One region of the Rahnella sp. RFA10(1/100) genome, then DNA from elsewhere that is predicted to be linked to it. Evidence: riboswitches for the same ligand, from Rfam matches in the RefSeq annotation. Region 1 holds a riboswitch; each other region holds the start of a gene.
What was found. A riboswitch is a leader RNA that binds a small molecule or an ion and turns the genes downstream of it on or off. The one in region 1 is predicted to bind thiamine pyrophosphate.
Positions count from the first base shown of each region.

Region 1 (3,208 bases):
ATTGATGAAGTGAATATCTGGGTACTACCGGAACTGAGTGAAGAGCTGGTGCATTCCGGCGTGCAGCTTCAGGCCGATGAATCCGGCAAAAGCGAGCTGGAAAGCCGCCTTGAAGAAGGCTGCTATTTCCTGCTTTTTGACCAGCGCTCACCGGTCGGACAATCAGAAGAAACACGCCAGTGGTTGTGCGATTTACTCAATCCCATCGCTCTGCTGAATAATGCGGAACCCATTTATCAGCGCTACTGGTCCCCGGCGTACGGCCTTTTGCCGCGATGGCATCATAAAGCGCCGCAGCCGCGTCCGCCCAGACCGCAAAATCTGACGCAGATAACACTGACATTTTACGGCGAGCACTCCGAACATCAGGCCATTTGTAATGCGCTGAAACCGCTGCTGGTGGCTGAAGGTATCGAACTGATTACTCAGGTAGTGGATTACGCAGTCTGGCACCGCGGCGACGCTAAAAGTGATGTATGGCTCGGCAGTGCCAACTTCACCCTGCCGCTGGAGTTTTCATTATTCGCGCATTTCTACGAATTGCCACTGGCCAGGCATTGCTTCAGCGAAGAGATGAACGACGATGCCGCGCAGTGGCACGCAGGGAACTTATCGATGGCGACATGGAGTCAGAAACAGACGGTCAGCCATCAGATCCACCCGCTGTTCCATCACTGGCTGGTATTGCAGGGTCAACGCAGTATGCGCGGCGTGCGCATGAATACCCTCGGCTGGTTCGACTTTAAATCCGCCTGGTTTGCGCCACCTGACAGTTAATCGGACTATCGCATCGCGCCGTTAATCACTAGAATGACATCCGTTCTCAACGGGGTGCCCGACTTGTTAAAGCAGCGATGTAAACGCCGCGAGCAAGTGTTCAGCCGGTGAAGGCCAGCGCGGAGAAAGCAGAGCGTACACAAAGTACGTGAGCATTTCGAGCACTGCCCGACGCCGGATCAACACCTGCGCAGCAAGTTTGGCTGAGATATAGACCCGTCGAACCTGATCCGGTTGATACCGGCGGAGGGATTTGAGACTGCGCGATGCTCACTCAAAATCCTTTGCCCTTTCATTTTTTTGGAGCGCAAAGTTGAAAAAATTATTGTCCTGCTTGCTGTTACTTTCTGCACCTGCATTGGCTGCAAAACCTGTTCTGACGGTATACACCTACGATTCTTTCTCTGCCGACTGGGGCCCCGGTCCGGCCATTAAAAAGGCCTTTGAGGCGCAATGCGGCTGTGAACTGAAATACGTGGCGCTGGAAGATGGCGTATCTTTGCTGAACCGTCTGCGGATGGAAGGTAAAAACAGCAAAGCTGATGTCGTCCTCGGTCTGGATAACAACCTGCTGCAGGCGGCAGAACAAACCGGTTTATTTGCCAAAGCGCCGAAAACCAGCGCCACACTGACAGTGCCGGGTGGCTGGAATGACAGCACGTTCGTGCCTTACGATTACGGCTATTTCGCGTTCGTCTATGACAAAAATAAACTCAAGAACCCGCCAAAAAGCCTTGATGAGCTGATTAACAGCGACCAGAAATGGAAAGTTATTTATGAGGATCCGCGCACCAGCACGCCGGGTCTGGGCCTGATGCTGTGGATGCAAAAAGTTTATGGCGACAAAGCCCCGCTAGCCTGGCAAAAACTGGCGAAGAAAACCGTTACCGTCACCAAAGGCTGGAGCGAGGCTTACGGTTTATTCCTCAAAGGCGAAAGCGATCTGGTACTGAGCTACACCACCTCTCCGGCATACCATATTGTTGAAGAGAAGAAAGATAACTACGCCGCAGCGGACTTCACTGAAGGTCATTATATGCAGGTTGAAGTTGCAGGGCAGCTGGCAAACAGCAGGCAACCTAAACTGGCTGAACAGTTCATGAAGTTCGTCACCACGGAAGATTTCCAGAAAGTGATCCCGACCGGCAACTGGATGTATCCGGTCGTGAATACGCCGCTGCCTGACGCCTTTAAACAGCTGACCGTGCCAGCGAAATCCCTGCAATACAGCGCACAGGATGTCGCCACTCACCGCAGCCAGTGGATTCAGGCATGGCAGAACGCCGTCAGCCGTTGATCCCGCGCTGGCTGTGGCCGGGGGTCATCGCGTCGCTGGCTATGTTGCTGGTGGCCGCACTGGCCTTAGGCTCTCTGTGGCGTCATGCGCCACAGATGAGCGGCCCCGCCCTCTGGCAGGATCCTTATCTCTGGCACGTGATCCGCTTCACCTTCTGGCAGGCGCTGCTTTCAGCGCTATGCTCAGTGCTGCCGGCCATTTTGCTGGCCCGCACGTTGTTCCGTCGCCGTTTTCCCGGCCGCCAGCTGTTATTGCGCTTATGCGCGATGACGCTGGTATTGCCAGTTTTGGTGGCGGTGTTTGGCATTCTCAGTGTCTACGGCAGGCAGGGCTGGCTGGCGCAGATTTGCGGCTGGCTGGGCATGGATTATCATTTCTCGCCCTATGGATTACAGGGGATTTTGCTGGCGCACGTGTTTTTCAATCTGCCGCTGGCGACCCGTCTTTTAGTGCAGGCACTGGAAAATATCGCTGTTGAACAGCGCCAGCTGGCCGCCCAACTGGGCATGAATGTCTGGCAGCAATTCCGCTTCGTGGAATGGCCCGCGTTGCGCCGGCAGATTTTCCCCGCTGCCGCCTTAATTTTTATGCTGTGTTTCGCCAGCTTCGCCACCGTCCTTTCCCTGGGCGGCGGTCCGCAGGCGACGACCATTGAACTCGCCATTTATCAGGCGCTGAGCTACGACTACGATTTAAGCCGCGCGGCTAGCCTGGCGCTGATCCAGCTATTTTGTTGTCTGGCCCTGGTATTGCTCAGTCAGAAACTCAGTCAGGCGTTGCCGGTCGGGCAAACGCATTCTCAGCGCTGGCGTAATCCCGACGATTCCTGGCCGCGCCGCATCGCCGATGCCGTGCTGATTGGCCTCGCGTTGCTGCTGATCCTGCCGCCGTTACTCGCCGTGATTACTGATGGCGTAAACCGGGCAGCCGTGGGTGTTTTGCAGCAACCCGCACTCTGGCAGGCATTATGGACATCAGTACGTATCGCGCTGGGCAGCGGATTATTGTGTGTGCTGCTGACCATGATGCTGCTGTGGAGCAGCCGCGAACTGCGTTTACGCCAGAGAAACAGCTGGGCACAGGCGATGGATATGAGCGGTATGCTGATCCTCGCAATGCCGGGTATTGTGCTGG
Region 1 covers NZ_SEWR01000003.1:518,738-521,945, forward strand. Annotated here, with positions in the region: gene sgrR (HTH-type transcriptional regulator SgrR) at 1-777, shown strand, start outside; TPP riboswitch at 818-1,047, shown strand; gene thiB (thiamine ABC transporter substrate binding subunit) at 1,091-2,074, shown strand; gene thiP (thiamine/thiamine pyrophosphate ABC transporter permease ThiP) at 2,050-3,208, shown strand, end outside.

Region 2 (3,208 bases), on a different contig from region 1:
AGAACGACGATATTGCCAGCTATCTGTTTGAACGGATGTCAGCGGACAAAATTCGCGTGATGCTGCGCCCGCGTAAAGAAGAAAAATTCTATCCGCTGAACCCGTTTGATGCCGTGCATTTGCAACAGGCACTGACGAAATTCCGTCAGGCTGAACAGGCGCTGAGTGAAACCCTGCGCCTCGCATAATCTGTGGTTACCACCAGCGGTGGAAATGATGTACCGGCCCGATGCCGTGACCGACGTCAAGTGAATCGGCCTGCATCAGCGCCTGCTGTAAATAGTCTTTGGCTTCACGCACAGCACCGGCCCAGTGTTGATGACGCGGACGTAAAGCGGCCAGCGCGGCCGACAGCGTACAACCTGTGCCGTGAGTATGTCGGGTATTCACGCGCGGCGCAGTAAACCGCTCGCGGGAACCCGGTGTAAACAGCCAGTCAGGGCTTTCCTCATCGCTCAGATGCCCCCCTTTCATCAGCACTGCGCCACATCCCATCGCCAGCAGTGCTTCTCCCTGCTCACGCATTTCGGTTTCGTTCACTGCGACCGCACATTCCAGTAACGCCGCCGCTTCCGGCAGGTTTGGCGTAATCATCGAAGCCTGCGGGATCAGCAAACGGCGCACCGCATCAACGGCTTCCGGCAGCAGCAAAGGATCGCCACTTTTCGCCAGCATCACGGTATCCAGCACCACAAACGGTGGCTGATAATGCCGGATCCGCTCCGCCACCGCTTCCACAATCTGGCTGTTTGCCAGCATGCCAATTTTGGTACTGTCGATCCGCACATCGCTCAGTACGGAATCAAGCTGTGCTGAAACAAACCCTGGCTCAATGTTATAGACCGACTGCACACCACGGGTATTTTGGGCTACCAGCGCGGTGATCACACTGGTACCGTACGCGCCAAGCGCCGAAAAGGTTTTTAAATCCGCCTGGATCCCTGCCCCGCCACTCGGATCAGTGCCTGCAATCGTCAGTGCATTAATACGTTTCATTATCTGCCTCGCCGTTCAGCCATTCTTCGCCCATTAAATACAGATTATCGAGGAATTCAGGCGTGAAACTGCCCGGCCCTTTCACGGCCATACAGGCGCGTTCGCCCGCGCAGGACATCACCCGACAGGCGGCGGCCACGTTATCCAGACGATCGCCCGGCAAAGCCGCAAAGGCGGCTACTACTGCGGATAGTGCGCATCCTGTTCCCACCACTCGGGTCATCATCGGGTGCCCGCCAGCCACAGCCCAACTGCGCTGGCCGTCGGTGACATAATCGGTTTCACCGGTGACAGCCACGACTGCGCCGGTCTCACGCGCCAGTTGCTGTGCGGCAGGTAAAGCAGAAAAGGAATCATCGCCGCTGTCAACGCCGCGCCCGGACGCACTGACGCCGCTGAGGGCCAGGATTTCGGAGGCATTGCCGCGGATTGCTGCGGGTTTAAGTGTGATGAGTTCACGACAGAATTCTGTACGCCAGTTCAGGCCGCCGACGGCAACCGGATCCAGTACCCAGGGCTTTCCGGCCTGACTGCCTGCCTGAATGGCCGCCAGCATTGCCTGCGCATGGGGATGTGTCAGCGTACCGACATTGACCAGCAGGGCATCGGCGATGGCACTAAATTGTGCCGCTTCGGCGGGATCAACCACCATCGCAGGAGATGCGCCCAGCGCCAGCAGGACGTTGGCGGTAAAAGATTGCACCACGTCATTGGTCAGGCAGTGAACCAGCGGCGCTGCAAAGCGAAGTTGTTTCAGAGAAGTGGCGGCTAAAGCGCCGGGAATGTAGGTAGGTCGGGTATTCATAAGTCTCCCTACCGGCGCTCAAGAAGGCGGTATCAGGAGAGATACCTGACTTCCCTACGCTGGCATAATCCAGATCAGGTAATACGGGTAAAATCTCAGCCCTGCTTTGCAGCGGGCACCCCGAGTCAAGGGAGCATTATTGGCGGCGGAGGTCAGAAGATCAATCAGCAAATGCGTTAAAAAACCAATCAGTGAAGCTTATTGAACTCATTCCGCTTCACTGGCAGTATCTGGGCACAGACCTGAATAACATACGTTGATGAAAAACTTCCTCAGGAGTCAATGCTTGCCCTCAACAATGACTGTACGCCCTTATCAAGAAGCCGACCGCCCGTTTTTACGTACGCTCTATCTGGCCTCGCGCAAGCACACCTGGACATGGCTGGAAGACGATTTTCAGCTGGAAGATTTTGACCGGGCAGTGCTCGGCGAGACAATACTGGTCGCAGAACGTGACGGACATTTACTGGGATTCGCCTCAATTTTCACTCAGGAAAATTTTTTGCATAACCTGTTTGTTGATCCGCAGTATCAGGGAACCGGTGCAGGTTCGGCATTGCTTCACGCTGCTGAAGAAACCTTTACCCGTCAGGGATCGCTGAAATGTTTAGCCAAGAGTAAAAATGCCGTCGCTTTTTATCTGTCAAAAGGCTGGACCATCATCTCTGCGGGGGACAGCCCAAAAGGTGAATACTATTTATTTCATTCACCAAAGAAATAATTGAGAAGAAAATGATTATCCCGAAAAACCTTATTTTCGTGGTTCTGACGAATATCATTTTTTCTTTGTCGTTAAGAGGTTAAATTCCGCAGCAGTGCTATACATACGATGGCTTCCTTAAAAATTTCGAGGGTATGAATGAAAACAATGAAACTGATGCAGATTGCTGCAGTGACCGGTGCGCTGTTCCTGGCCGGTTGTACCAGCCATATTACCCAGACAGAAAAATACTCCGGTTTTTTAGGTGATTATTCCGGTCTGAAGGAAGTCAAAACTGCATCAGGTAATCCGGTGCTGCGCTGGATAGATCCTGCTTTCAAAAAAGCCAATTATTCTTATATCAAATACGAACCGATTAAATTCTATCCGGAACCTCAGCCAACGGAACAAATCGACAAAGCTACCTTGCAGGGGGTGCTGGATTACGCCAACAGCCGCATGAAACCGGCACTGGCAGAGCGCATGCCACTGACAGATCACGCAGGGCCGCGCACACTGATTTTCAAAGGTGCGATCACCGGTGTGAACACCTCGGCAGAGGGTTTGCAGTTCTATGAAGTCATCCCGGTCGCGCTGGTTATTGCGGGTACTGAAACCGCCACAGGCCATCGTACGCGTGATACTGAAGTTTACTTTGAAGGTGAGCTGATCGATGCCAGCACCGGCAAACCGGTGATTAAAGTCGT
Region 2 covers NZ_SEWR01000002.1:10,450-13,657, reverse strand. Annotated here, with positions in the region: gene ETV65_RS06800 (hypothetical protein) at 1-188, shown strand, start outside; gene thiD (bifunctional hydroxymethylpyrimidine kinase/phosphomethylpyrimidine kinase) at 196-996, opposite strand; gene thiM (hydroxyethylthiazole kinase) at 983-1,801, opposite strand; TPP riboswitch at 1,836-1,934, opposite strand; gene ETV65_RS06785 (GNAT family N-acetyltransferase) at 2,088-2,522, shown strand; gene ETV65_RS06780 (DUF3313 domain-containing protein) at 2,661-3,208, shown strand, end outside.
Region 2: another riboswitch for thiamine pyrophosphate. It lies ahead of thiM (hydroxyethylthiazole kinase); the one in region 1 lies ahead of thiB (thiamine ABC transporter substrate binding subunit).

Region 3 (3,208 bases), on a different contig from region 1:
CACATTGAGCAAAAGTGTGCCACTTTGCCGGATTCCTGAGGCAGCGTTTCATCGTGATAGGCACGAGCCGTTGCCGGATCGAGAGCCAGATTAAACTGGTCTTCCCAGCGGAATTCGAACCGTGCTTTTGACATAGCGTTGTCACGGATTTGGGCGCCGGGATGTCCTTTCGCTAAATCGGCGGCATGTGCTGCGATTTTGTAGGTGATGAGACCCTGCTTAACGTCTTCTTTGTTAGGCAGGCCGAGATGCTCTTTTGGCGTGACATAACAGAGCATGGCGCAACCGAACCAGCCAATCATTGCGGCACCAATACCGGACGTGAAATGGTCATAACCCGGCGCGATATCGGTAGTCAGCGGGCCGAGGGTATAGAAGGGCGCTTCGTGGCAATGTTCGAGTTCTTCGGTCATATTGCGGCGGATCATCTGCATCGGCACATGTCCCGGTCCTTCGATCATGACCTGAACATCATATTCCCAGGCGATTTTGGTCAGTTCACCTAATGTACGTAATTCGGCAAATTGCGCTTCGTCGTTGGCATCCTGAATGGAGCCAGGCCGCAGGCCGTCGCCCAGTGACAGCGAGACATCATAGGCGGCACAGATTTCGCAAATTTCGCGGAAATGCTCATACAGGAAACTTTCTTGATGATGTGAAAGGCACCATTTCGCCATGATCGAACCGCCGCGGGACACAATCCCGGTCAGGCGTTTGGCGGTCATCGGCACGTAACGCAGCAATACCCCAGCGTGTATGGTGAAGTAATCGACACCTTGTTCGGCCTGTTCCAGCAACGTATCGCGAAACATTTCCCAGTTCAGGTCTTCGGCCACGCCGTTGACTTTTTCCAGTGCCTGATAAATCGGCACGGTACCAATAGGTACCGGACTGTTACGCAGGATCCACTCACGGGTTTCATGTATATAACGGCCGGTGGAGAGATCCATCACGGTATCCGCGCCCCAGCGTGTCGACCATACCAGTTTCTCGACTTCTTCTTCGATAGAAGACGTCACCGCCGAGTTGCCGATGTTGGCGTTCACTTTCACCAGGAAATTGCGTCCGATGATCATCGGCTCTGATTCAGGATGGTTAATATTGGCGGGAATAATCGCGCGACCGGCAGCGACTTCCTGTCTTACAAACTCTGCGGTGATATTGGCGGGCAGATGCGCACCAAAGCTTTCGCCGGGATGTTGCTGACGCAGAACGTCACCGCGGATCCGTTCACGCCCCATATTTTCGCGAACGGCGATAAATTCCATCTCAGGCGTGATGATGCCTTTGCGGGCGTAATGCAGTTGTGTGACATTTTTACCCGCAATGGCTTTGCGCGGGCGGGGCAGGTGTTCGAAGCGGAGGTGGTCCAGCCCTTCATCCGCCAGTCGCTGCTGGGTAAAACCGGAACTGACCTGCGGGAGTTCCTCCGTGTCCGCCCGCGCGTTTATCCAGCGGGCGCGTAATTTTTCCAGGCCGGTATGCACGTCGATAACTGCCGACGGATCGCCGTAAGGCCCGGCGGTATCATAAACAGGAATCGCTTCATTTTCTTCGAATTGTGGATTGTCTTTGCCGCCGCCGACCAGCGTCGGGCTGAGCTGGATTTCACGCATCGGTACGCGGATATCATGGCGGTCAGTTTCAAGATAAATACGGCGGGAATTGGGAAAAGCTTCACCCTGCAGACTGTCGATAAACGACTGCGCCTGCGCCCGTTGTTCACGGCGGTTTGAAGGTGTCTTTGTAGAAACAACAGTTTTTTGAGTACTCGACATAGCAAATTCCTTGTGTTGTTTTGCGTAGTAAAAACGTGGCAAAAACGTGATGGAAAATTGCTTGTCTGGAGGTTTACGGCAGGAGTAAAAATGGGCGATGGAGCGCAGGCGGCCTGATGCAGGCAGATGCCAGATTACGCTGAACGCATAACATTACTCTTGTTCCCTTCGCGGGTACTAACCCGATCAGGTTCCGCGGATCCCGAATTAACGGTCTCAGCCTGGCGTAATCTTCGCGAGAAAATTATGCGCTAGGCACTCCGACAAGAAGCCTCAATATAGGAGGCGTTTTTTGAAACTACAACTAAAACTATTACTAAAATCACAAATCTTAGCCGGATTTTAGTAGGGCAAAGTCTTAAACCGGTCTGGCGAGATGTTCTTCATTTTCAGGTGGCTTTACTGCCTGACTGCTGCGATCAAAAGCGAGAATAATTAATTGATCTTCCAGCTGAAAACGCGCATCTAACGCTTCACCTATATCGGATAATGCATAATGAAATGCGAAAGCATTGTCATCATCAATATCATTTTCAGTGTAACTATCATGGAAAGCCATGATAGTTTCAGTATTCAGTTCCAGTGCAGGATAGATTTTTGCAGCCTGCAATTTTATCGGGCTATTCGCACCTTCAACTTCATCAATGATCCGCTGATACAGATGGAAATGACCGGCAGACAGATAGTCCACCAGGTTATGGCAAAAGTTATCCAGCGCTTTTTCATTGAGAGGGGTATGTTTTTCTTTATTGGGCTTGAGGCCGACCAACGTGCAGTACGAAACCAGCAGCTCTTTGCGTGCGTGCAGCCATTGATCCACTAACGCATTATTGCCACCAACGCGTTGGGTCAGTCTTTCCAGACGATTTAGCATGGTTGACTCCGTGAGCGATAAAGACGTAACTAAAAGTTACTAACAGGTGAATATCCCCCTCAGATTGTCAGTCCCGATGAGGTTATGCAACAACAATTATGGAATTACAGATTACCGAGCAACACAATGGCTGGTGGGTCATCAGCCAGGACGGCAAGCTATGGCTGCCTGAGGGCGAACTGCCATTTGGCAGCGCCACACAATTTTCTCTGACCGGTAAAACGGCGCGACAGATCGGCGAATGGCAGGGTGAACCTGTCTGGCTGATTCGTCAGGCGATGCCAAACCATATGTTTTCCGCCCGTCAGTTGCTGGATCAGGATCGTGGATTATTCCAGCTGGTCGGGCGCGGTGTACAGCTGTCTGAATTTTATCGATCTCATCAGTTCTGCGGCTACTGCGGGCATGCAATGCATGTCAGCAAAACCGAGTGGGCTGCACTCTGCGGGCACTGCCGCGAACGCTATTATCCGCAGATTGCACCCTGCATTATTGTCGCCATCCGTAAGGGGGATGAGATTTTGCTGGCACAGCATGTCCGGCATCGTAATGGCAT
Region 3 covers NZ_SEWR01000016.1:7,545-10,752, reverse strand. Annotated here, with positions in the region: gene thiC (phosphomethylpyrimidine synthase ThiC) at 1-1,778, opposite strand, end outside; TPP riboswitch at 1,925-2,051, opposite strand; gene rsd (sigma D regulator) at 2,137-2,652, opposite strand; gene nudC (NAD(+) diphosphatase) at 2,751-3,208, shown strand, end outside.
Region 3: another riboswitch for thiamine pyrophosphate. It lies ahead of thiC (phosphomethylpyrimidine synthase ThiC); the one in region 1 lies ahead of thiB (thiamine ABC transporter substrate binding subunit).